Regions from separate parts of the Amycolatopsis sp. NPDC034160 genome, predicted to be linked through region 1. Evidence: riboswitches for the same ligand, from Rfam matches in the RefSeq annotation. Region 1 holds a riboswitch; the other holds the start of a gene.

The links. A riboswitch is a leader RNA that binds a small molecule or an ion and turns the genes downstream of it on or off. The one in region 1 is predicted to bind cobalamin.
Region 2: linked by a shared signal. The riboswitch ahead of ACZ54P_RS30055 (peptidase) and the one ahead of metE (5-methyltetrahydropteroyltriglutamate--homocysteine S-methyltransferase) in region 1 are both predicted to bind cobalamin.

The regions. Positions count from the first base shown of each region.
Region 1 covers NZ_JBVISU010000025.1:78,384-86,031, reverse strand. The annotation lists gene ACZ54P_RS34640 (ribonucleotide-diphosphate reductase subunit beta) at 25-1,101, shown strand; cobalamin riboswitch at 1,222-1,442, shown strand; gene metE (5-methyltetrahydropteroyltriglutamate--homocysteine S-methyltransferase) at 1,544-3,817, shown strand; gene ACZ54P_RS34630 (cytochrome P450) at 3,955-5,400, shown strand; gene ACZ54P_RS34625 (putative bifunctional diguanylate cyclase/phosphodiesterase) at 5,609-7,459, shown strand; gene ACZ54P_RS34620 (peroxiredoxin) at 7,477-7,648, shown strand, end outside.
Region 2 covers NZ_JBVISU010000018.1:110,287-126,393, reverse strand. The annotation lists gene ACZ54P_RS30090 (branched-chain amino acid ABC transporter permease) at 1-813, opposite strand, end outside; gene ACZ54P_RS30085 (branched-chain amino acid ABC transporter permease) at 815-1,693, opposite strand; gene ACZ54P_RS30080 (ABC transporter ATP-binding protein) at 1,705-2,406, opposite strand; gene ACZ54P_RS30075 (ABC transporter ATP-binding protein) at 2,393-3,151, opposite strand; gene bdeA (bis(hydroxyethyl) terephthalate hydrolase) at 3,250-4,107, opposite strand; gene ACZ54P_RS30065 (QsdR family transcriptional regulator) at 4,248-4,844, shown strand; gene ACZ54P_RS30060 (LuxR C-terminal-related transcriptional regulator) at 4,919-7,303, shown strand; gene ACZ54P_RS30055 (peptidase) at 7,834-8,844, opposite strand; cobalamin riboswitch at 8,880-9,006, opposite strand; cobalamin riboswitch at 9,116-9,231, shown strand; gene ACZ54P_RS30050 (hypothetical protein) at 9,314-11,758, shown strand; gene ACZ54P_RS30045 (flagellar hook-length control protein FliK) at 11,755-12,339, shown strand; gene ACZ54P_RS30040 (ABC transporter substrate-binding protein) at 12,357-13,271, shown strand; gene ACZ54P_RS30035 (energy-coupling factor transporter transmembrane component T) at 13,271-14,380, shown strand; gene ACZ54P_RS30030 (ABC transporter ATP-binding protein) at 14,377-15,972, shown strand; gene ACZ54P_RS30025 (ECF transporter S component) at 15,969-16,107, shown strand, end outside.

The sequences.
Region 1 (7,648 bases):
CCCCAACTCTCAAAGTGAGCCTTCATGACCACCTTTGACGCCTCCACCGACGCCACCGGGCTCGGTGAGATCGAAGTCGGCGCCGCCCGCATCAACGTCGACGACAAGCGGATGATCAACGCCCGCGCCGACGTCAACCAGCTGCTGCCGATGAAGTACACCTGGGCGTGGGAGAAGTACCTCGCCGGCTGCAACAACCACTGGATGCCGACCGAGGTCGCCATGCAGGCCGACATCGCGCTGTGGAAGTCGCCCGACGGCCTCACCGAGGACGAGCGCACCATGCTCAAGCGCAACCTCGGCTTCTTCGCCACCGCGGAGTCGCTGGTGGCCAACAACATCGTGCTCGCGGTGTACCGGCAGATCACCAACCCCGAGTGCCGCCAGTACCTGCTGCGCCAGGCGTTCGAGGAGGCCGTGCACACGCACACCTTCCAGTACATCTGCGAGAGCCTCGGCCTGGTCGAGGGCGAGCTGTTCAACATGTACCGCGAGGTCCCGTCCATCTCGGACAAGGACGCGTGGGCGCTGAAGTACACGCAGAACCTGGAGAACCCGGACTTCGAGACCGGCACCCCGGAAGCCGACCAGAACTTCCTGCGGGACCTGGTCGCGTTCTACGTGATCTTCGAAGGCATGTGGTTCTACACCGGCTTCGCGCAGATCCTCTCGCTCGGCCGCCGGAACAAGATGATCGGAATCGCCGAGCAGTACCAGTACATCCTGCGCGACGAGTCGATCCACCTGAACTTCGGCATCGACTGCATCAACCAGATCAAGATCGAGAACCCGCACCTGTGGACCGAGGAGTTCCAGGCGGAGATCCGGACGATGCTGACCGAGGCGTGCGAACTCGAGGTCGCCTACGCCCGCGACACCATGCCGCGCGGCATGCTCGGGCTCTCGGCCGAACTGATCGAGCAGTACATGCACTTCATCACCGACCGGCGGGCGCAGCAGATCGGCCTCGCGCCGATCTTCGGCGAGACGGAGAACCCGTTCCCGTGGATGTCGGAGGCGATGGACCTCAAGAAGGAGAAGAACTTCTTCGAGACCCGCGTCATCGAGTACCAGTCCGGTGGCGCCCTCGACTGGGACTGATCACCTGAGCTGACGAAACGGCCCGCCCCGCGCACTCGCGCCGGGCGGGCCTTTTCACGAGCCTCGTGAGTGGTAATGACGGTTAGAACCATCACTACCACTCACGAGCCTCGGCTGAGTACGCTGCAGAGTGCTACTGGTTCGACCGGCCTCCCAGGCCGGTCGAGGTAACAGGGAACCCGGTGTGAATCCGGGACTGCCCCGCAGCGGTATGTGGGAACGAAAGCCGTCACCGTGCGAGACACGGTAAAGCACTGGGCAAGGCGCCCGGGAAGCGACGGCCGGTAGGAGCGAGTGCGTCGCCCACGAGTCCGAAGACCTGCCCGTGGTACGCGCGCCGACGGCGTGCGTGAGTCCGGGCCTCGTGGGATGGGCACGACCGAACTGCGGTCACTCCTGCGCGCGCTTCGGGCTCTGACGACAAGCTCGCGAGGAGAGAGCTGTGACCGAAATCGGCACCACTGTGCTGGGCTACCCCCGGATCGGACCGGACCGGGAACTCAAACGGGCGCTCGAACGCTACTGGGCAGGCAAGAGCGACGAGGCAGCGCTCCTGGAGACCGGCCGTGCGCTGCGCACCCGGACCTGGCGAGAGCTCAAGGACGCCGGACTGGATTCCGTCCCCTCCAACACGTTCTCGCACTACGATCAGGTGCTCGACACCGCCGAGCTGTTCGGCGCGCTGCCGGAGCGCTTCACGAAGCTCGGCCTTTCGCCGCTCGACACCTACTTCGCCGCCGCGCGCGGGGTGCAGGACGCGCCGGCGATGGAGATGACGAAGTGGTTCGACACCAACTATCACTACATCGTCCCCGAGCTCGGGCCTGACACGACGTTCGCGCTCAGCGGCACCAAGCCGCTCGACGAGTACCGTGAGTCCCGCGCGATCGGCGTCGAAACGCGACCGGTGCTGGTGGGCCCGGTGACGTTCCTGCTGCTCGCCAAGCCCGCCGAGAATGCTCCGGAAGGCTTCCGGCCACTGGAATTGCTCGACAATCTCCTCGACGCCTATGTCGAACTGCTGCGGCGCCTGCATGACGAAGGCGTCGAGTGGGTTCAGTTCGATGAACCCGCCTTCGCGGCAGACCGCACCGAGCAGGAACTCAACGCGCTCATCCGTGCCTACCATCGGCTCGCGAAGGCGACCGCGCGGCCGAAGATCCTGGTCGCCGGGTACTTCGGCGGTCTTGGCCGCGGGCTGGGCGTGCTCGCCCGTTCACCGATCGACGCGGTCGCCGTCGATCTCGTCAGCGACGAATCCTTTGTGGACGCGGTCGCGGCCGAGCCCGCCTTGCGCGACAAGGAAGTCCTCGCCGGTGTCGTGGACGGGCGCAACGTCTGGCGCACCGACCCCACTCGTGCGCTCAGCCGGGCGGCGAGGCTGCTCGGAACCGCGAGGTCGGTCAGCGTCTCGACGTCGTGCTCGCTGCTGCACGTGCCTTACGACGTCGAACGCGAGGACGGGCTCCACCCGCGTCTCAAGGGTTGGCTCGCCTTCGCCAAGCAAAAGGTCGACGAGGTCGTCCTGCTCGGCCGGGCGCTCAAGGAAGAAGGCGTCGACCTCTCGGCGGCCCGTGCCGCGGCGGCCGACCGGGCGTCCGCGACCGAACTGGTCGACGCCGGGGTCCGCGCCCGGCTGGAATCGCTGCGCCCGGAGGACACCGTCCGCTCCCCCTACGCGCGACGCGCGGCGGCGCAGCAGGCAGCGCTGAATCTCCCGCCGTTGCCCAGCACCACGATCGGCTCGTTCCCGCAGACCACCGACGTCCGTAAGGCACGCGCCGCGCACAAGGCCGGCGCACTGGACGACGCGGGCTACGAGACCGCGATGAAAGCGGAGATCGAACGCGTCGTCCGATTGCAGGAGGACCTCGGCCTGGACGTGCTGGTGCACGGCGAACCCGAGCGCAACGACATGGTCCAGTACTTCGCCGAACGGCTGGCCGGATTCGCCGCCACCGACTTCGGCTGGGTGCAGTCCTATGGCTCGCGCTGTGTCCGGCCGCCGATCCTGTACGGCGACGTCTCGCGGCCCGAACCGATGACAGTCGAGTGGGCCCGCTACGCGCAGAGTCTGACCGCGAAGCCGGTCAAGGGGATGCTGACCGGGCCGGTGACGATCCTGGCGTGGTCGTTCGTCCGCGACGACCAGCCGCTGGGCGAGACCGCCCGCCAGGTCTCGTTGGCCATCCGCGACGAGGTCCACGACCTGCAGGCGGCGGGGATCCGCGTCATCCAGGTGGATGAGCCCGCGCTGCGGGAACTGCTCCCGTTGTGCGCCGCGGCGCACGAGGCGTACTTCGCCTGGGCGATCTCGTCGTTCCGGCTGGCGACGTCCGGGATCGACGACGCGACCCAGATCCACACGCATATGTGTTACTCGGAGTTCGGCGAGGTGCTCACCGCGATCGACGCGCTCGACGCCGACGTCACCAGTATCGAGGCCGCCCGGTCGAAGATGGAGGTCGTCACCGATCTCGGCGCGGCGGGCTTCGGCCGTGGCGTCGGGCCGGGTGTGTACGACATCCACTCGCCACGCGTTCCGGACGTCGACGAGGTCAGCGGGCTGCTGCGGACCGCCGTCGGCGCCGTGCCCGCCGAGCGGATCTGGGTCAACCCGGACTGCGGCCTGAAGACCCGCGGTTACGCCGAGGTCGAGCCCGCCCTGCGGAACCTGGTCGCCGCGGCCCACAGGGTCCGCGCCGAACTGGCCTGACCGTTCCGTGAAGGCCTCCTTCCCTACTCTGAAGGTAGGGAAGGAGGCCTTCACGTCCTTCCGCCGGGGTATTGTCAGGACGTCAATAAGGGTGCGATGGTGGAGCGGTAACCGATCTCGACGGGGAGATGGCCACCATGGCGAACACGGTCGAAAAGGTCACCGGGGCACTGCGCGAACGGGTCCCGCCGCTCACCTCGATCCCCCTGCCGCGGTCGGTCGACCAGCGCTGGCTCGGCGCGACCTGGCCGGTCCGCGAACTCGCGCCCGCCCCGCCGGGCCTCAAACCCGTCCTCGGCGACGAGGGCCCGCCCGTCATCGGGCACGCGCTGGACTTCATGCGCTTCGGCATCGAGTTCGGCCTCAAGCGCTACGAGACCTACGGTCCGGTGTCGTGGATGGGCGCCTTCGGCCGCCGCATCGTCGCGCTCTCCGGCCCCGAGGCCACGCAGATCGCGTTGGTGAACAAGGACAAGGCCTTCTCGCAGGAGGGCTGGAAGTTCTTCATCGAGCAGTTCTTCGACCGCGGCCTGATGCTGCTCGACTTCGGCGAACACCATCTGCACCGCCGGATCATGCAGGCGGCGTTCACCCGGCAACGGCTCACCGGCTACGTCGACCAGATGGGACCGGCGCTGCGCGAAGGCGTCGCGGCCTGGGCGGACCGGCCCAATCCGCGGATCTACTGGTCCCTCAAGCAACTCACGCTCGACGTCGCGACGCGCGTGTTCATGGGTATGCGCTCCGGCGACGACGCGGCCGCGATCAACCGCGCGTTCGTGAACTCCGTGCGCGCGGGCACGGCCATCGTGCGCTTCCCCGTTCCCGGCGGTCGCTGGGCGGCGGGCTTGCACGGGCGCAAGGTACTCGAACGCTACTTTTCGGCGAACCTGCCCGCGAAACGGCGAAGCGACGGCGACGACCTGTTCACCGCGTTGTGTCACGCCACCACCGAAGACGGTGATCGTTTCACCGACGCCGACGTCGTCAACCACATGATCTTCCTGATGATGGCGGCGCACGACACCTCGACCATCACCAGTGCCGCCGCCGTCTACCACCTCGCCAAGAACCCCGGATGGCAGGAACGCGCGCGCCAGGAGTCCCTCGCGCTCGGCGACGGCGTGCCGGACATCGAGGCGCTGGAGACGTTGACGACGCTGGATCTGGTCATCAAGGAATCGCTGCGCCTGATCGCCCCGGTACCTTCCCTGGCCAGGAAAACCGTGAAGGACACCGAAGTTCTCGGCCATTTCATTCCGGAAGGGACACTGGTCGGGGTTTCCCCCACCGTCAACCATTTCGCGCCGGAGCACTGGACCGACCCGATGCGCTTCGACCCTGACCGTTTCAGCGAACAGCGGCGTGAAGACAAGTCGCACCGTTACGCGTGGATGCCGTTCGGCGGCGGCGCCCACAAGTGCGTCGGGCTGCATTTCGGGACGTTCGAAGTGAAGGCGCTGCTGCACGAAATGCTGCGCGCGTATCGCTGGTCGGTCCCCGAGGACTACACCGCTCGCTGGGACTACGTCTCTCTACCGGTGCCCGCGGACGGTCTGCCGATCCGGCTGACGGCACGCTGAATCCCGACCGAAGGGACACCACTATCGAGTACTCTTGGTAACTTCCGGTCACCACTCGTGTAGTAGGCATCACCCTTTCAGCCGGTAGACACCCCGGATCGCGCGTGATGCCGTGGCACTACTCCCGGTCGGCTCATACCTAGTGTGGGTCCCTGAGCCCGGACACCCTGTCTGAGCTGGCCATAAACCGCGCATGAAGAGGTGAAGTGTGCCTGAGCCTGGTGCCGCGCCAGGGTTGGTGGACGTCGCTCGGAGATGGGCCGCGACGCTCGCTGACACTAAAGGAGTATCGCTTCCCCAAGAGCAACTCGAACAGCTGTTGCTCGGCGTCGCGCAGGACGCCGTCCGGACCGAGCCCGACCACAAGCCTGCTGTGCAGCGTTTCTCCAAGCTCTATTCCGCCTCGCCCATCGGGATCGCGCTTGCCGACTCCGACGGCGAGATCGTCGAGGCGAACGACGCGCTCGGCAAACTCCTCGGCTACCCTCCCTCAGCGCTGCGCGGGCGGAACATCGCCGATCTCGGCTCGGCCGACCACGACATCGCCCGGCTGCGGAACGGGCTCTCGCAGCTGATGAAGTTCGGCAGGCCGACCCAGCAGGAACGCCTGCTGCTGGACCACGGCGAGGAAGGCTCGCTCTGGGCCGACGTGACCCTGACCGACCTGCCCGGTGACCGGCCCGGCTCGACCTACCCGGTGCTGATGGTCGCCGACGCCAATGAGATCCACCTGTTGCAGGAACGGCTGGTGCACCAGAACGTGCACGACCCGCTGACCGGCCTGCCGAACGCCACCGCGTTCGACAACGCCCTCGAAACCGCGCTGGCCGGTTCCGGCGGCGAACAGGTCGCGCTCGTCTACCTCGACGTCGACGGCTTCAAGGTGATCAACGACGGGCTCGGCGCCGGGGTCGGCGACCAGGTGCTGCGCGGGGTCGCGACCAAGCTCAAGTCCGTGTTCACCGGCAGGCACAACGGTTCCGTCGCCCGGCTGTCCGGTGACGGGTTCGCCGTCCTGCTGCGCGGCGAGTTCACCTCGCCCCAGGTGATCGCGCTGGTCGAACAGGCGCTGGAGGAACTGGCCGAGCCGATCTACCTCGGCGGGCACGGCATCGGGGTCAGCGCGAGCGCCGGCATCGTCGTCCGCCCGGTCGCCGACGGCGGTCCGGAGGATCTGCTCCGCGCGGCGGAGATCGCCCTGCACCGCGCCAAAGAAGCGGGCAAGGCGCAGTGGATGCTGTTCGACCCGGAACTCGACGCCCGCGACCGTGGCCGCTACCAGCTCGGCGCGGTCATCGCGGGCGCGCTGGAGAACGGTGAGTTCTCGCTGATCTACCAGCCGACGGTGAAGCTCGCGAATCCGGATCAGCTGGCCGCGGTCAACGCCGGGCTGCGCTGGAACCACCCGGAGAAAGGCGAACTGGACTCCGACGAGTTCTATCCGCTGGCGCAGATCACCGGGATGACCATCCCGCTCGGCCGATGGCTGCTCGCCGAGTCACTCGCCGCCACCGCACGCTGGCGGAGCCGGTTCGGCGAGGCCGCGCCGGACGTCTGCGTACGGCTGCCGAACCGGCTGGCCATCGACCCCGATCTGGTGCTGCTGGTCAAGGAACAGCTCGACCGCCACCACCTTCCCGCGCAGGCGCTGCGGCTCTGCACGGACCGCGAATCCGTCCTCGACCCGCGCTGCGGAGAGGTGCTGGACTCCTTCGCCGTCCTGGCCGAGCTGGGTGCCCAGCTGGTGCTGACCATCTCCGGTTCGGCCGATCTGGAACTGATCCCGCAACACCGGCTGCCCGTCCGCCACGTGATCCTCTCCGGCGCGGTGGTCGACGCGCTGGCCGAGCGCGAAGACGAGGCCGACGTGCGGCATCTGTGCCAGCTGGTCGCCCGCGCCAAGGAGCTGAAGCTGCGCATCGGCGCGGAAGGCGTCCGCAGTCACGAACAGGCCGAGCGGCTGCGACGGCACGGCGTGCTCGCGGCGCGTGGTCCGTTCGTCGCCGACTCCGCCACCGGGGACGAGGTCGACGAGCTGATCGAACGCCACGCCCACTGACGTGACAGGATCCAGGCATGGACCAAGGTGACATCGCCCCGGACTTCACCCTTCCCGACGACAAGGGCGAGGAGCGCACCCTCTCGGACTTCCTCTCGTCCGGCCCGGTGGTGCTGTTCTTCTACCCCGCCGCGATGACCAGCGGCTGCACCGCGGAAAGCTGCCACTTCCGCGATCTCGCCGCGGAAT
Region 2 (16,107 bases), on a different contig from region 1:
CCCCGCGAGCGCGCCGGTGAGCGTCCCCAGACCGCCGAGCACCACGGCGGACACCAGCGACAGCGACAACGTCAGCGCGAACCCGCTCGGCGCCGCGAGCCGCGCCGACAACGCCATCAGCGCCCCGGCGAGCCCCGCGCAGCCCGCGCTGACCACGAAGGCGCCCACCCGGGTGCGGCCGAGGTCGATCCCGGCCAGTTCGGCGGCGACGTCCTCGTCGCGCACCGCCCGCCAGTTGCGGCCGACGCGGCTGCGGGAGAGATTCGCCAGCAGGACGAACACGATGATCACGGCGAGCCAGGAAAGGTAGGCGAGGTACCGGATCGGCGTGAGGTCCTGGCCGGTGACGAAGAACACGGCGTCCGCCAGCCAGGCGGGGATCTCCGGCATCCGGACGGAGAGTCCTTGGTCGCCACCGAGTGTTTCGCCGAAGAACAAGGGGATCCCGGGCACGGCGACGGCGAGCGCGAGCGTGGCACCGGCGAGATACGGTCCGTGCAACCGGGCCGCGGCGACGCCGACCAGCGCGCCGACGGCCAGGGTGACCACCACCGCGAGGAGGAGGATCACGGGCAGTGGCAAGGCCGCCGGCTTCAGCAGCAGCGCGGTCGCATAAGCGCCGACCGCCATGAGCGCGCCGTGGCCGAGTGACAGTTGCCCGTTCAGTCCCGTCAGGACGGTCAGACCGCCGGCCGCGATCGCGAAGTACGCCATCGCGGTCAACTGCGCGTTGAGGAACGGGCCGGTGGTCTCCAGGACGAGCACCACGACGACCAGCGCGGCGAGCGCGAGGAGCAGATGTCTGCGCAGCACGTCAGACCCTCCGTTCCCGGACACTGGCGAACAGGCCGCCGGGTTTGAGCAACAGCACCACCATGAGGATCGCCAGCGCGGCGAGCGGCACCAGTTCCGAGCCGACGTAACCGCTGACCAGGCTCAGTGACAGGCCCAGCACGATCCCGCCGACCACCGCGCCGACCGGGCTGTCCAGGCCGCCGAGTACCGCCGCGACGAACCCGTACACCACTACACCGTCCATATAGGACGGATGGACGAGGCCGCCGCCCGCGATCAGCAGTCCCGCCAGGGAACCGGCGAGCGCGGCGAGCGCCCAGCCGAGCGTGAGCATCCGCCCGACCCGCACGCCGAGCAGCCGCGCCACCTCCTGGTCGAACGCCGCCGCGCGCATCCGCAGGCCCAGATCGGTACCGCGGAACAACAGCACCAATCCCGTCAGCACCACCGCGACGGCGACGATGGTGAACACACCGAACCCGGTGAGCGCGATCGTCGTGCCACCGACCTGGAAACCGGTGAGCCCGAACGGCGCGGGAAACGAGCGGTACCGCGAGCCGAAAATCAGTGCCGCCAGCGCGTGCAGCACGATGAACAACCCGAGCGTCAGGATCACGGCGTTGATCTCGGCCTTGCCGGAGACGAACCGGACCACGAACCGTTCCACCACCGCGCCGAGCACCAGTCCCGAAAGCAGAGCGACGGCGAAACCGAGCCAGTACGACCAGCCGGCGTCGATCAGCACCAGCGCGATATAGGTGGTGATCATCGCCATCGGCGCCTGCGCGAAGTTCACGATCCGCGTCGCGCGCCAGATCAGCACCAGCGCCAGGGCGAACGCGGCGTAGACCACGCCGAGCGTCAGGCCGGTGAGCGCGGTGGTCAGCAGTTGCTGCACGAAGCTCCCTTTCAGAATCCGAGGTAGGCGTGCCGCAGGCCGTCGTCCGAGACGAGCGCGGCCGCGTCCCGCCGGACGACGACCTGGCCGAGGTTGAGCACGACGCCGTGGTCGGCGATGGACAGCGCGCTGCGCGCGTTCTGCTCGACCAGCACGACGGCCAGCCCGTCGAGGACGAGACCGCGCAGCAGCTCGAAGATCTGCGCCACGATCCGCGGCGCGAGGCCCAGCGACGGCTCGTCCAGCAGGAGCACCTTCGGCCGGGACAGCAGCGCGCGGCCGATCACCAGCATCTGCCGTTCCCCGCCGGAAAGGACGTGCGCGAGCCCGTTCTTGCGGTCGGCGAGCACCGGGAACAGGTCGTAGACGCGGCGCAGATCGGCCGCCGTCGCGCGGTAGCGCGCCCCCAGCGAGCCCAGCCGCAGGTTCTCCTCGACGGTCAGTTCGGCCAGCACGCCGCGACCTTCGGGCACATGCGCCAGCCCGAGCTCGGGAAGGTCCTCAGTGGACACTTCGGTCAGGTCGCGGCCCGCCAGGGTGACCCGGCCGCCCGAGGGCCGGACGAGACCGGAAATGGTGCGCAGCAAGGTGGTTTTGCCGGCGCCGTTCGCGCCGAGCACCGCGGTGATCTCGCCGGGCGCGACGGACAGGCTCACGGAGTCGAGCGCCCGGACCGGGCCGTAGCTCGCCGAGAGGTGCTCAACGGTCAGCACCGGCCACCTCCTCGCCGAGGTAGGCCGCCTGCACCGCCGGGTTCGCGCGGATCTCCGAAGGCGTGCCGTGGGCGATCACCTTGCCGAAGTCCAGTACGACGATCTCGTCGCACACTCCCATCACGAGATCCATGTGGTGTTCCACGAGCATCACCGACATGCGTTCGGTCAAGCCGCGCACCAGCTTTCCGACGTCGGCGATCTCGGCGGCCGAGAGCCCGCCCGCCGGTTCGTCGAGCAGCAGCAGATCCGGTTCGCCGACCAGCGCCCGCGCGAGGGCGACCCGTTTGCGGACCGGGTAGGGGAGGCTCGCGGGGTAGCGGTGGGCGACGTCGGCGATGTCGAAGTCGTCGAGATACGCCATCGCCCGCTCGGTCAGCGCCTTCTCGTCCCGCGTCCGGCGCGGCAGGCCCAGCAGTGACGACCAGAAGCCCGCCTTCGCGTGCCTGTCCGCGCCCACCAGGACGTTGTCCAGCACCGTCATCCGGTCGAACAGGCCGAGTTCCTGCAGGCTGCGGGCGATGCCGAGGCCGGCGAGGTGATGCGGGCGCAGCCGGTGCAGTTCCGTGCCGCGCCAGGTCAGCGTGCCGGTGTCCGGCCGGACGAAACCGCACGCGACGTTGAACAGTGTGGTCTTACCCGCCCCGTTCGGGCCGATCACGCCGAGCACCCGGCCCGGGGCGACGGTCAGGGAGACGCCGGACAGCGCGACGAGACCGCCGAAGGTCACCGATACGCCGGACATCTCGAAGGTCGACAGGGTCACGCAGGAGCTCCCAACGGCGGAAGGGGACGGGGATGGAGATCAGGTCCCGGCGCGGACGCGCCGGGACCTGACGTTTTTCAGGCGTGCGGGCAGGTGTCCCGGTAGTCGCTGATCGTGCGGTCGTCCGGCGCCGGGCAGAGGAACTGCTCGTAGCGGGTGTCGTTGTCCACGAACCGCTTCAGCCACGAGATCGTGTACTTGGCCATGGTCGTGTTCGAGGTGTTCGGGAAGAAGTGGCTCGCGTTGTCCAGTTCCATGTACGCCTTCTCCGCCGAGGCGGGAATGCTGGTGTAGAACGGGATCGAATGCGAAGACACCGGTGCGACGCTGTCGGATTCACCGCCGATGATGAACGTCGGCACCCGCAGCGAGGACCACGACTTCTGCGTGTTCCACGGCGCGAGCGGGACGGCCGCCTGCAGCGACGGCCGATCCTGTGCCGCCTCGAGCGAGCCGCCGCCGCCCATCGAGTGCCCCGCGACCGCGAGGCGGGTGTTGTCGATGCGCGAGCGGACGGTGCTGCGCTGGGTCAGGTAGTCGAGGGCGGCCAGTAGCTGGTTGCCCCGGCTCTCGGGCTGGTCGTAGATCGAGTTGGTGTCGATGGTGAACACGACGAAACCTTGCGACGCCAGCCGCGGGCCGATCCACGCGATGCTCGACTGGCTCGCGGTGTAGCCCGGCGAGACGGCGACAGCGCCGAAGGTGCCCTGCGCGGTGCTGGTCGGGTAGTAGATGGTGCCGCCGCCGAAACCGGTGACGGAAACGCGGGAGACCGAAACCTCGGACACCGCGAACGAGCCGCGGGAGGCTTCGATGCTGCTTTCCGTCGGGGCCGGCCCCCGCTCGTAGGGGTTGTCGGCCGCGTGCGCCGTTGGAGCGATAGCGAGCGCGGCGACCGTCGCCAGTCCACAAAGGATCCGGGTCGTATTACGCATAGTGCCCTCTCCGTTCGCCATTGAACACAGTCCGTGGTGATGGACTGTGGCAAACGGGCACCGGGGGCTGCATCGGTGAAATCGCCAGTCTTCGTCCGCGGCCACGCCCGCCGGGCTCACCGCCCGTACGATCGGCGATCGTGAATCCCTCAGCCGAGGACATAGTCCGCACGGCGGCGCGGTGGATCGACCGCGGACTCCGCGTCGACACCTCCGCCTTCGCCCAAGACCTTGGCATCTCGCGCAGCACCCTGTTCCGTCGCGTCGGCAACCGGGAAGACCTGCTGGGTGATGCCCTCTATTACCTGTCCGAGCGCACCCTGACGGCCGCCGTGCGCACCTGGGAGCGCGAAGAGGGCGATGTGGTGCGCAATGCGGCGGGTGAACTGCGCTGTCTCGCGATCATGCGCGACTACCGGTCGGCACTGGCGGCGAGCACCGGGTTCCGGCGCTTCCTCGACGACGAGCCGGTGCTGGCGATCCGGCTGCTCACCGACCCGCACGGGCGGGTCCAGCCGAGGGTGATCGCGGCGCACGTCGACCTGCTGCGCCGCGACGTCGACGACGGCGGATTCGTGCCCGCGGTCAGCCTGGACAGCCTCTGCTACGCGATCGTCCGGCTGGGGGAGGCGTTCCTGTATTCGGACGTCCTCGCGGCACGGACACCCGATCTCGACGCGGCGTCGACGCTGCTCGGCGCACTCGTGGAAGGCCGGGTGCCGAGCAAGATCCCGTGAAAGACCTTCCCGTGAAGACCTTGTGAAACACTTGCGCCTGGTGTTTCATCGAGGGGGATTTCGAGGAGGCGCCGATGCCCGTCCGGGACGTCGTGTACCCGCTGCGGGGCAGGGACGACCTCTTCGGTGGGCTGCGGTCGGTCGCCGGGCAGGCCGTGCTGGTCCGCGGCGCGGAAGGCCTCGGCAAATCGGCGCTGCTCACTGAGCTGCGTGGCGCGTCCGGTGTCCGCCTGCTCGGCGTGCGGGGGATGCGGGCGGAGCGGTCGCTGCCGTTCGGGGCGCTGCACCGCCTCTTCGGGGCCGCGGTCTCCGGCGGCGAGGAAGCGTATCGGCGGCTGAGCGAGCTTCCGGAACCGGCGATCTGCTGGGTGGACGACGCGCAATGGGTCGACGCGGAGTCCTTGGCGGCGTTGGGTTTCGCGGCCCGGAGGCTGGCCGGATCCTCGGTCGGGATGGTGCTCGCGTCACGGTCCGGATCCGACGAGTTCGAGTGCGTGGAACTGGCCCCGCTGACCGATGAAGCGGCGGATCTGCTGCTGCGCGACCGAGGCGTGCCCGGCGGGGTGCGTCCGCAGCTGGTCGAACTGGGCGGCGGGAACCCGGCGGACCTGGTCGCGTTGGCGGCGCAGCTCACCCCGGCGCAGGCCGCGGGCCGGGAGCCGGTGTCGCCGGTCCTGCGGGAACGGCTGGCGGGTTACGCGGCCCGGCTGGACGCGATGCCCTCGGGCGAACGCGTCCGGTTCTTGGCCGGTTTCCTGGATTCCGCGGCGAGCGTGGTGACTCAAGCGACGTGGTCCGCGGCGGCGTCACCGGCGGATCGCCGGGCGGCGCACGCGCGGCTGGCTTCCGACGGTGAAGGGCCGGAGGTGCTCTGGCACCGCGCGATGGCGACCGACGCGCCGTCCGTGCCCCTCGCCGACGCGCTCGCCGCCGCACCCGCGGCGGATCACGCGGCTTCGGCGCGTCAGCTCGAACGCGCCGCCGCCTTGACCGCCGACCCACGGGTGCGGGCGACCAGGTTGCTGGCCGCCGCCGACGCCGCCTGGCAGGCGGGCAGGCCGGGCTGGGCACGGCTGTTGCTGTCGCGGGTCGACGCCGAACCGGGCGCCGTGGCGTTGCTGCACGGAGAGATCGAACTGCGCGACGGCGATCCCGCGGTCGCCACCCATGAACTGGGCACGGCGGCGGAACTGCTGCCCGATCCGGCCGAGGCACTCCTGATGGCGGGCGAGGCACGGCGGCTCGGCGGCGACCTGAGCGGGTACCGGAAACTGGCGCGGACGGTCCCCGCCGGAGAGGGGCTGGCCTTCTCGCATTTCAGCGGTCTCACTTCGGTCTACGCGGGCCGTCACGACGACGCCGTCGAGCCGTTGGATGACGCCGTCCGCAGGGGGATGGCCGACGACGACGTCGCCGGAGCCGTCTGGGCCGCCGAAGCCGCCTTCGCGCGTGGACACGCCGAACGAGCCCACGAGTACGCGGCGGCGGCCGTGAGCCGCGCGCGGCTCGGCAGACGGCACGCGGAACTGCCGTGGGCGCTGATCTACCTCTCGCTTTCGGCCATCGCGCTCGACCGCATCCCGTGCGCACGGGCGGCGTCGCGTGAGGGCCTGCTCGCGCCGCACAACCTGCGGATGGAGCACCTCACCCTGCTCGGGCTCGCCGCCGCGCTCCTGGGTGAACGGGCCCCCGAACTGGACGAGGCCACCGAGGGGATCGCCGAACGCGGTCTCGGCAGGCCCGCCGCCGTCGCCGCGTGGGCGAACGCCTGCCTCGACCTCGCGGACGACCGGCCGGACGACGCGCTGAGCAGGCTCGAAGACCTCGCGTCGGGGGTTTCCGGCGACCAGCCGGTGATTCGCGTGCTCGCCACCCCGCAACTGGTCGAAGCCGCCGTGCTCGCCGGGCGGCCCGAACGTGCGCTCACGGCGCTGGCGGTGTTCGACCAGTGGACGCTGGCCGGCGCGGAACCCTGCTGGCTCGCGCTGAGCCACCGATGTCACGCGCTGACCGCGACGGACCCCGCCGTGGGAGAACAACAATTTCAGCGGGCCATCGAAGCTCACCGTCGGGCAGGCGGTGCGGTGGAGCTCGCCAGGACCCGCTTCGCGTATGCCACGTCGCTGCGCCGTCACCGGCGGACCCGGGACGCGCGCGATCAGTTCCGCGATGCCTTGCGCGGCTTCGAAAGCGTCGGCGCGACCCGGTTCGCCGAACGGGCCCGCGCCGGGCTGCGGGCGACCGGCGAGACCGTCTCCACGCCGCACCGATCGCTCGCTGGGCTCACCCCGCAGCAAGACGCCATCACCCGGCTGGTCGCGGCGGGGGAGACGAACAAGGAGATCGCGCGGCGGCTGGTGATCAGCCACCGGACCGTCGATCACCACCTGCGCAACATCTTCACCGCGCTGGGCGTGCGCTCACGCGTGGAACTCGCGCGCCGCGTCACCGACGCGTGACCCGCGCATTTAGAGGACTAAACGCGGGAGGTGGGCTGCGCGTTCACCGCATTTAGAGGACTAAATGCGAGGGTAGGCATGCCGTCTCGTCTCCGTGAAGGCCTCCTTCCCTACCCTGACCTGCGCGAGGGTGACGGTTCAGCGGATGCCGAGATCGACGGTGAAGGAATCGGGACACTCGACGTCCCGATTCCTTCACCGTCGCCACCTCGTCACACCCGGCGAGGATCAGCCGGCTCTTGACTGTCCATAAGAGACACTTCTCGCGACTTTGACGCCCGTTTCAGGCGGTTTGCGCGGTTTCGCGGTGGGGTCGTGAGTGATTTGGGTCTTCTAACCCTCATTATCACTCACGACCCCGCGTGGAATCGGACAAAGTGATGCCAATCGGGCATCCAGTCGCCACTATGTGTCCTTTGTGGACACTGAAGCCCGGTTGGCTCCCAGAATCAGGGCCGCACGGGCCCCACCTGCCGCGTTTAGTCCTCTAGATGCGGGAGGTGGGCTGCGCGTTCACCGCATTTAGAGGACTAAACGCGGGGGCAGGCGAGCACCGGCGCCTGCGGACGGCCGTCGCCGTGCAGGTCGCTCAACGGAACCCTCGCCAGGCCGAGGATCGCCTGCGCGGTCGCGCGCGGGGCGGTCGACGGGTTCAGGCCGGTGGCGTCGTAGGCGATCGCGCCGCGGTCCGCCGCCGCGCCGGTGCAGCCGATCTGCAGCGAACGCAGGAATTCGCGGGCCTTGACCGCGGCGGCGGGACGGTGACCCGCCAGCGCTTGGGCGGCGAGGCCGGTGCTGTTGGCGTTGGGCGCGTTGGTGCCGAAGCCGAAACCGCCGTTCGCGTGCTGCTTGGTGACCAGCCACGCGGTGCCTTCGGCGGCGTTCACCGCGTCACCGGTGGCGCGCAACGCCTGCACGACCGTCGCGGTCGCGTCGACGTCGCTCGTGCACGTCTCCTCGCCGAAGTTCTGCGGGAAACCGCCGTCCGCGCATTGCGCGCCCGCGAGGAAGGTGACGGCGGACGCTGGAGCACCGCCGGGAGTGCGGTCTAGCGCGAGCAACGCGAGCGACTGCGAAAGAGCGTTGGAGTAGTCACCGAATCCGGACCGGTCGGAGAACCGGCCGGACGGCGTGAGCAGCGAGAGCAGCCCCGCCTTCAGGTCGGCGCCGCCGAACGACGCCGGGTTCTCGCCCCGGATCTGCGCGGCGAGCATCAGTTTGGCGTGCGCGCCCGCGTACGCCTCGTTGCCGCTTCCGATGTAGCCGGTGGTGATCTCCGGCTTCGCCAGCCACGCGATCGCCTTGCCCGCGTTCGTGTCCGACACCCCGGCGGCGGCGAACGCGAAGACGGCGTCGATCGTCAGGCCCTGGTCGGGGAACTTCTGGCCGCCGAAGTCGGCTTCGAACCGTTCCCCGTCGATCAGCTGCCTGGCGAGCCAGCCCGCGGCGGCGTCCGCCTTGTTCTGGGTGGCCGCGGCCGCCGGAGCGGCGACCAGCCCGATGCCGCACAGCATGGCGACGGCGAGGACCAAACGTCTCATGAGAACCCTTTCCCGCATTTCCACGACAGGAGTCGGTGGTGACACCGCGCGACGTGGGTGACCGGGCTCGCCGGGAAGGCATACCGTTGCGGGACAGCGCCGGACTCTCACCGGACTTCCCCCACGACCGCGCTGAATCGGACGATCCGAAGAGTCTCATCCTCGCGGGGTCCCGCGGTACCGCCGGGCGCGAGCGGCGATGTGATCCTGGCAACGACCTGGTCAGCGGTGCCTGCCGCCGGTGATCGGGTGTTAACCTCGGCGGGCTCGACAACTCAACACCGCCGCCCGTGACGGGGAAGCCGGTCGAAATCCGGCGCTGTCGCGCAACCGTGGGCCCCTTAACCGGGGCGAGCCGGGATACCGAACGGGCGGATGAACGACCAGAAGTCCGAACCACTGTCGCGATAAACAGGGGTGACCGCGGCGTCCGCGCCTGTCCTCCTTCGTGCCCGCAAAGGAGGAGTACATGCGCCGCGGATATCTGGCCGCCTTGTCCTTCGCCGTCAGCGTCGGCCTGGTCGCCGCGCTGCTCACGGGCACGGCGACGGCCGCGAGCGACCGTGACGCGGCGCAGGCGAATTCCCGCTGGCTCGCGACGAAACTGAAGCCGGACGGCACCCTGGACGATCCCCACGGCGGGGCGTTGCCCGACCACGGGCTGATGCTCGACGTGCTGTTCGCGATGTACGCGTCGGGCGAAGGGACGCGCGCCGAACCGATCGTGAAGTTCCTCGACGACCAGGGACACGCCACCGACTTCTTCACCTGGGACGGGTTGGTCCCCGGTGCCGGGTACGACGCGGTCATCGTCGGCGGCGCGGTGGCGAAAACGCTGGTCGCCGCCCAGATCTCCGGCCGCGACCCGCGAAACTTCGACGGCCACGACATGGTCGCCGAGACCAAGGCCGCGATCATGCGCAAGGGCCCCGACAAGGGCCGGGTCAGCGATTACTCGAAAGACCCCGCTCTGGCCGACGCCGTGACCAACAACGCCAACATGTTCGCGCAGGCGCTCGGTGTCATCGGGCTCGCGGCGGCGGGTGAGAACGATCGGCTCGCCATCGACAAACTGCTGACCCAGCAGTGTTCCGAGGGCTACTTCCGCGTGTTCTTCGGCGAAGTCAAGACGACCGAGGTCGGCGACCACGTCAAGCCGGGTGGCTTCAAGATCTCGACCTGTGACGAGGGCAAGCCGTTCGACCAGTCCTCGCCGGACGGCGACGCCACCGGACTCGCGCTGTCGGCACTGGTGGCCGCGCGGAAGGCGGGTGCGACCGGGCTCGACGGGCCGATCGCCAGAACCGTCTCCTGGCTCACCGCGCACCAAAGCGCGGACGGCGGCTGGGGTGGCGGCGTCGGCACTGAAGCCCCGAACACCAACAGCACCGGCCTGATCGTCCAAGCGCTCGCCGACGCCGGCGGCGCGGATGCGGCGGTGGACCGCGGGGTGCGTTTCCTCAAGTCCGCGCAGGCGACCGCCGCGGCCGACGCCGGGAACTCCCTCGCCCGCGATCTCGGCGCGATCGCTTACGATCCGGCGGCTTACGAAGCCGCGCGCACCACCGGGATCAGCGGGCTCGACACGTGGATCCGCTCCGGCGCCCAGGCCTCGCTCGGGCTGGCGCAGACCGGGTTCTACGCGCTGGCGAAGGGCGCCGGGCCGCCGCCGGCGAGCAGCGTGGCGGAACCGGCCACGATCACCGTCACACCGCCGATGGCCAAGCCGAAAACCGCACGCGCGCAAAAGAACAGCACGTCGGCACCGAAGAAGACCACCGTGCTGAAGGCGGCCCCAGGCACGGTGGTCTCGCCGTCCGCGGCGACACCCGCCGCCCGGCTGGGCGCCTACCTGGCGAACCACCTGACCGGCGGCGACCACGTCGAGGTCACCGAGGACGGCAAGACCTACGTCGATTACGACGCCACCGCGGATCTCGTACTCGCGTTGCGGGCACTGGACGAGCAGCCGGACGCGGTCGTTCGCGCGTCGCGATTCCTGCTCACGCCGGAAGCCGTGCAGGCCTACGCGCACGGCGCACCGTATGAACAAGGTGGGGCGTCCTACGCCGAACCGCTCGCGAAGCTCGTGCTCGTCGCCGAGTTCGCGAAGTCGGCCGACCTCGCGCTTCAGTTGCGGGCCGAGCTGGTGAAACTCCGTAGCGAGGACGGCACATTCACCGATACCGGTTCCTTCGCCGACGCGGACGAGACGGTCGAACGCCACACGTGGGCCCTCCTCGCCACCGCCGCCGATCCCGGTGCCGCGGTCGAACTGCTCCTTTCACGCCAGTGCGCCGACGGCACGTTCCCGAAGCACCTCGACACCATCGAGTGCGGCTCCGGCGATCTCGACGCGACGGCCTCGGCGGTCACGGCGCTGGCCGCCCGGCCGTTCACCGACGCCGCACCCGCCACGAAACGACCGGACGGCTGGTCCGAGCGGCGCGTGTCGGCCGTGGTCTCCGCGGTGAAGGCGCTCGGCGTCCGGCCGACCGGCGAGGGATTGGTGACCGGCGAGGCGGGGCAACCGGACGTCGCGCTCAGCGCTTCGGTGGCCGCCGCCCGGCAAGTGGCGGGGCTGGACGCGAGCGGCACCGCGCGTTCGCTGGCCAAGCTCGTACAGGCCGACGGCGGATTCACCGATTTTGCGACGAGCCTGGCCGCCGCGCCGGGTGTCGCGGGCCGGTCGTGGCTCACCGCCGCCGATTCGCCGTTGTCGCCCGCGCTCCGGCTGCCGCTTTCGGAAGCCGACGCCGCTTCCGGCACACAGTTGCAAGCCACCGCTCAGCCCGCCTGGCCGTCCTGGCTGATGTGGGGCCTGACCGGACTGGCCGGATCGCTGCTGCTCGCGGCGATCGCCTTAATTTTCCTGCTTCGCCGATTCATCAAGACCAAGGGGGTCTCGTCATGAGAAAACTGCTCGCCGTCACGTCCGTCCTCATCGGACTGACGATCGCCGTACCCGCGACCGCGCAGGCGGTCGACCCGGCCAAGGGCTACAACGGGGTCTGCACCGGCGCCGACGCCCGCACCGGGGTCACCGTCGTCGTCGACTTCCAGGAACTGGACGGCAACGGCGGCACCGCCGCGCCGACGATCACGCGCTGCTCGCCCAACGCCAGCCCCGGCACCGCCCGCACCGGCATCAAAGCCTTGCAGGACGCGGGAATCGCCGTCGCCGGCACCGCGAAGTGGGGCCTCGGTTTCGTCTGCCGCCTGGAGGGCCGCCCGGCCGCGACGGAAACCCTTCCGCTCTCGACCAACCCGAACTACAAGGAAGCGTGCGTGCTCACCCCGTCGCCGGTCGCGTACTGGGGTTACTGGTACGCCGACGGTTCCGGTTCCGCATGGACCTACAGCAGCCAGGGCGCGCTCAACCGCACCGTCGTTCCCGGCGGCTTCGAAGGCTGGTCGTTCTCGCTGAACAAGTCCTCTTCGACCAACCCGCCGCCCGGGGTCACGCCGTCGAACCCGGCTCGCACCGTCCAATGAGGAGTATCTTCGGTGCGGTGGCGGCGATCTTCCTGATCGTCGCCACTTCGCCGTCCGCGCACGCGATCGACCAGGGCAAGGGGCATCCCGGCTTCTGCAAGGACGGCACCGGGGTCACCGTGGTCGTCGACTTCCAGCAGCTCGGCGGCACGACCATCGTGCGCTGCAATCCCCAGCCCACCCGCGGCACCGGGCTGGACGCGCTCAAGGGCGCGGGTTTCCAGATCGCCGGTGTGCAGCGCTGGGGTGAGTCGTTCGTCTGCCGGATCGAGAACCGGCCGTCCGCGACCGAGCAGCTTCCGGTCGCCGGGCGCGAGCAGTACCGCGAGATGTGCGTCGACACGCCTCCCGTCGGGGCGTACTGGTCCTATTGGCAAGCTTCGAACAACTGCGCGTGGGACTACAGCCAATGGGGGGTGAAGAACCGTGACTTCATCCCCGGCGGGTTCGAGGGCTGGTCATTCTCGCTGAACGCCACCACGGCGAACAACCCGGTCCCGCGGATCTCCGCGGTGCGACCGGGTACCGAGAGCCAGCCCTGCGCGCCACCTGAGGAGGCGAAGCCGGCCACCGGTGATCCCGCCGAACGGCAGGGCCAACGGCCGCAGGCCGGAAACGGGCAGGAGCCGGGCCAAGGGGAACAACCGACCGCGGGCCAGGGTGCGGGCGAGCCGCCTGCCGCGGGGCAAAGTGCCGGCGCGCTGCCGCCGCCCAAGCCGCGTCCGAGCGCGTCGGCGCGGCCGAAGGCGAACGACCCTTCGGGCAACGTCGCGTTCACCGGTGGGGAGAACGCCGAGGACGTCACCGCGATGATCGACCACGAATCCGGTGCGAGCGACTGGGCACCCTGGGCGGCGGTCGCGGCCGTCCTGGCGTTGTGCGTGGCCGGATTCCTGGTGGCACGCAGCCGTAAACGCGCACAGGGAAACTGATGACGTCGTACTTCCTGCCGCGCGACCTGCATCCGGCCGCCTGGTGGGTGTGGGCGCTGGGCCTCGCCGTCGCGGCGGCCAGGACGACGAATCCGTGGCTGCTGCTGACCATTGTGGCGGTCGCGGGATACGTCGTCGTGGCCCGGCGCACCGAGGCTCCGTGGGCCTTGGCGTTCCGGCTCTACCTCTACCTCGGCGCGATCATCGTGGCGGTCCGGGTGTTCTTCCGGTTGGTGTTCGGCGGTGCCGAAGGCTCCACGATCATCCTGCGGCTGCCCGAAATCCCGCTGCCCGCGTGGGCGGCGGGTATCCGGCTGTTCGGCGACGTTTCCGCGGAATCGTTGCTGGGCGGGCTCTACGACGGGATGCGGCTGGCCGCGATGGTGATCTGCCTCGGCGCGGCCAACGCGCTGGCGAACCCGAAACGCCTGCTCAAGGCGATGCCGCCCGCGTTGTACGAGGTGGGTACCGCGGTGATCGTCGCGCTGTCGGTGTTCCCGCAGCTGGCCGAGAGCGTGCTGCGGGTCCGGCGTGCCCGCAAACTGCGGGGCGGTTCGGGCAAGAAGATGAAGGCCTTGCACGCCGTTCTGATCCCGGTCCTGGAGGACGCGCTGTCCCGCTCGCTGCAGCTCGCCGCCTCGATGGACTCGCGCGGCTACGGACGGGCGGGGACGCTCGAAGCGCGCGCCCGGCTGCTGACCGGCACGCTGATGATCGTCGGCCTGCTCGGGGTCTGCGTCGGCGTTTACGCCACTTTGGACGGCTCGACCCCCAGATTCCTGGCCGCACCGGTGCTTTCCGCCGGCGTGGTGATCGGGCTCGCCGGATTCTGGTCCGCGGGCAAACGGGTCCAGCGCACCTGCTACCGGACCGATCGCTGGCACCTGGCGGAACTCGTCGTCGCCGCGAGCGGAATCGGGGTCGCGGGCGTCCTGTTCATGACCTCCAGCGTGAACCCGATGGACCTCAACCCGTCGCTGCTCCACCTGTCCTGGCCGTCGCTGTCGTGGGGGCCGTTGTTCGGGGTACTGGCCGGAGTGCTGCCCGCCTTCCTCACCCCGGTCCCCGAACCTCCGTACGCCGCGCTCGAAGAAGAAGTGCACGCATGATCGAACTGAATCAGGTCTCCTTCACTTACCGCGGCCGCTCCGAACCGGTGCTGTCCGACGTGACGCTGTCCATCGGTGAGGGCGAACTCGTGCTCTTCGCCGGCCAGACCGGGGCGGGCAAATCGACGCTGCTCGGCACGATCAACGGCCTCGTCCCGCATTTCACCGGCGGCCATCTCGAAGGCACGGTGTCCGTCGACGGCGTCACGACGAGGTCGCGGCCGCCACGCGAGTTCGCTCATCTGGTCGGCGTGGTCGGACAGGACCCGCTCGCGGGCTTCGTCACCGACACCGTCGAGGACGAATTGGCGTACGGCATGGAACAGCTCGGCCTCGATCCGCAGGTGATGCGCCGCCGCGTCGAGGAGACGCTGGACCTCCTCGGCATCGCGGAACTGCGCAGGCGCGCGTTGCGGACCCTGTCCGGCGGGCAGCAGCAGCGAGTGGCGATCGGCTCGGTGCTCACCACCCATCCGAAGGTGCTCGTGCTGGACGAACCGACGTCCGCGCTGGACCCGACCGCGGCCGAGGAGGTGCTGGCGACGCTGGCCAGGCTGGTCGAGGACCTCGGCACGACGGTGCTGATGGCCGAACACCGCATGGAACGCGTCATCCCGTTCGCGGACCGGATGATCTACCTTCCGGGTACCGGGGGAGTGGTGGACGGCCCGCCGCCCGAGGTGCTGAGGGACATGCCCATCGCGCCGCCCATCGTCCAATTAGGACGAATGGCGGGATGGGATCCGCTGCCGATGACGGTGCGCGATGCCCGCCGACGCGCTTCCTCGCTGTCACTGGGGACTCCGCCGGTCCGGACCGCGAGTGAGGGCGAGGAGGTGCTCGCCGCGTCCGGGATCGTGGTCCGGTACGGGCCGAAGGTCGCGGTGCGGGAGATCGATCTCGCCCTGCGGGCGGGCGAGGTGCTGGCGATGATGGGCCGCAACGGATCCGGCAAGTCGTCGCTGCTGTGGGCGGTACAGGGCTCGGGCCCACGGCAGGGCGGCAAGGTCACCGTCGAGGGCAAGGATCCGAAGACGTTGAGCAGCTCGGCGGCCCGCGCACTCGTCGGAATGGTGCCGCAGACCGCGAGCAACCTGCTCTACCTGCAGACCGTCGCCGCCGAATGCGAGGCCGCCGACGCGGAATCGGGGGCGGAACCGGGTTGTTGCCGCGCGCTGCTCGACAGGCTCGCTCCGGGGATCGATCCCGACTCGCATCCGCGCGACCTCTCGGAGGGGCAACGGCTCGCGCTCGTGCTCGCGGTGCAGTTGTCGGCCGCGCCCCGGATCATGCTGCTGGACGAACCCACCCGAGGCCTCGACTACACGGCGAAAGCCGCGCTGGCGCAGATGATCGCGTCACTGACCGCCGAGGGCAAAGCGGTCGTCGTGGCCACGCACGACGTCGAGTTCGTCGCGACGGTCGCGCGGCGCGTCGTCGTGATGGCGGAAGGAGAGATCGTCTCCGACGGCCCGACCGCCGAGGTGCTGGGCGGCTCGCCGGCGTTCGCGACGCAGGTCGCCAAGATCCTCGGCGAACCGTGGCTCACCGTCGACGACGTCCGCTCGGCGCTCGCACAGGAGGTCGGGTGACCACCGCGCCCGCGGTCCGGCTGGGGCCGCGCTCGGCGCTGGTGCTCGCGCTCGCGTCGCTCGCGGGATCGATGATGTTCCTGTGGCCGCTCCTGGTCCGCGTCGAACCGCAGGCGACGCAGCACAGCACGGACG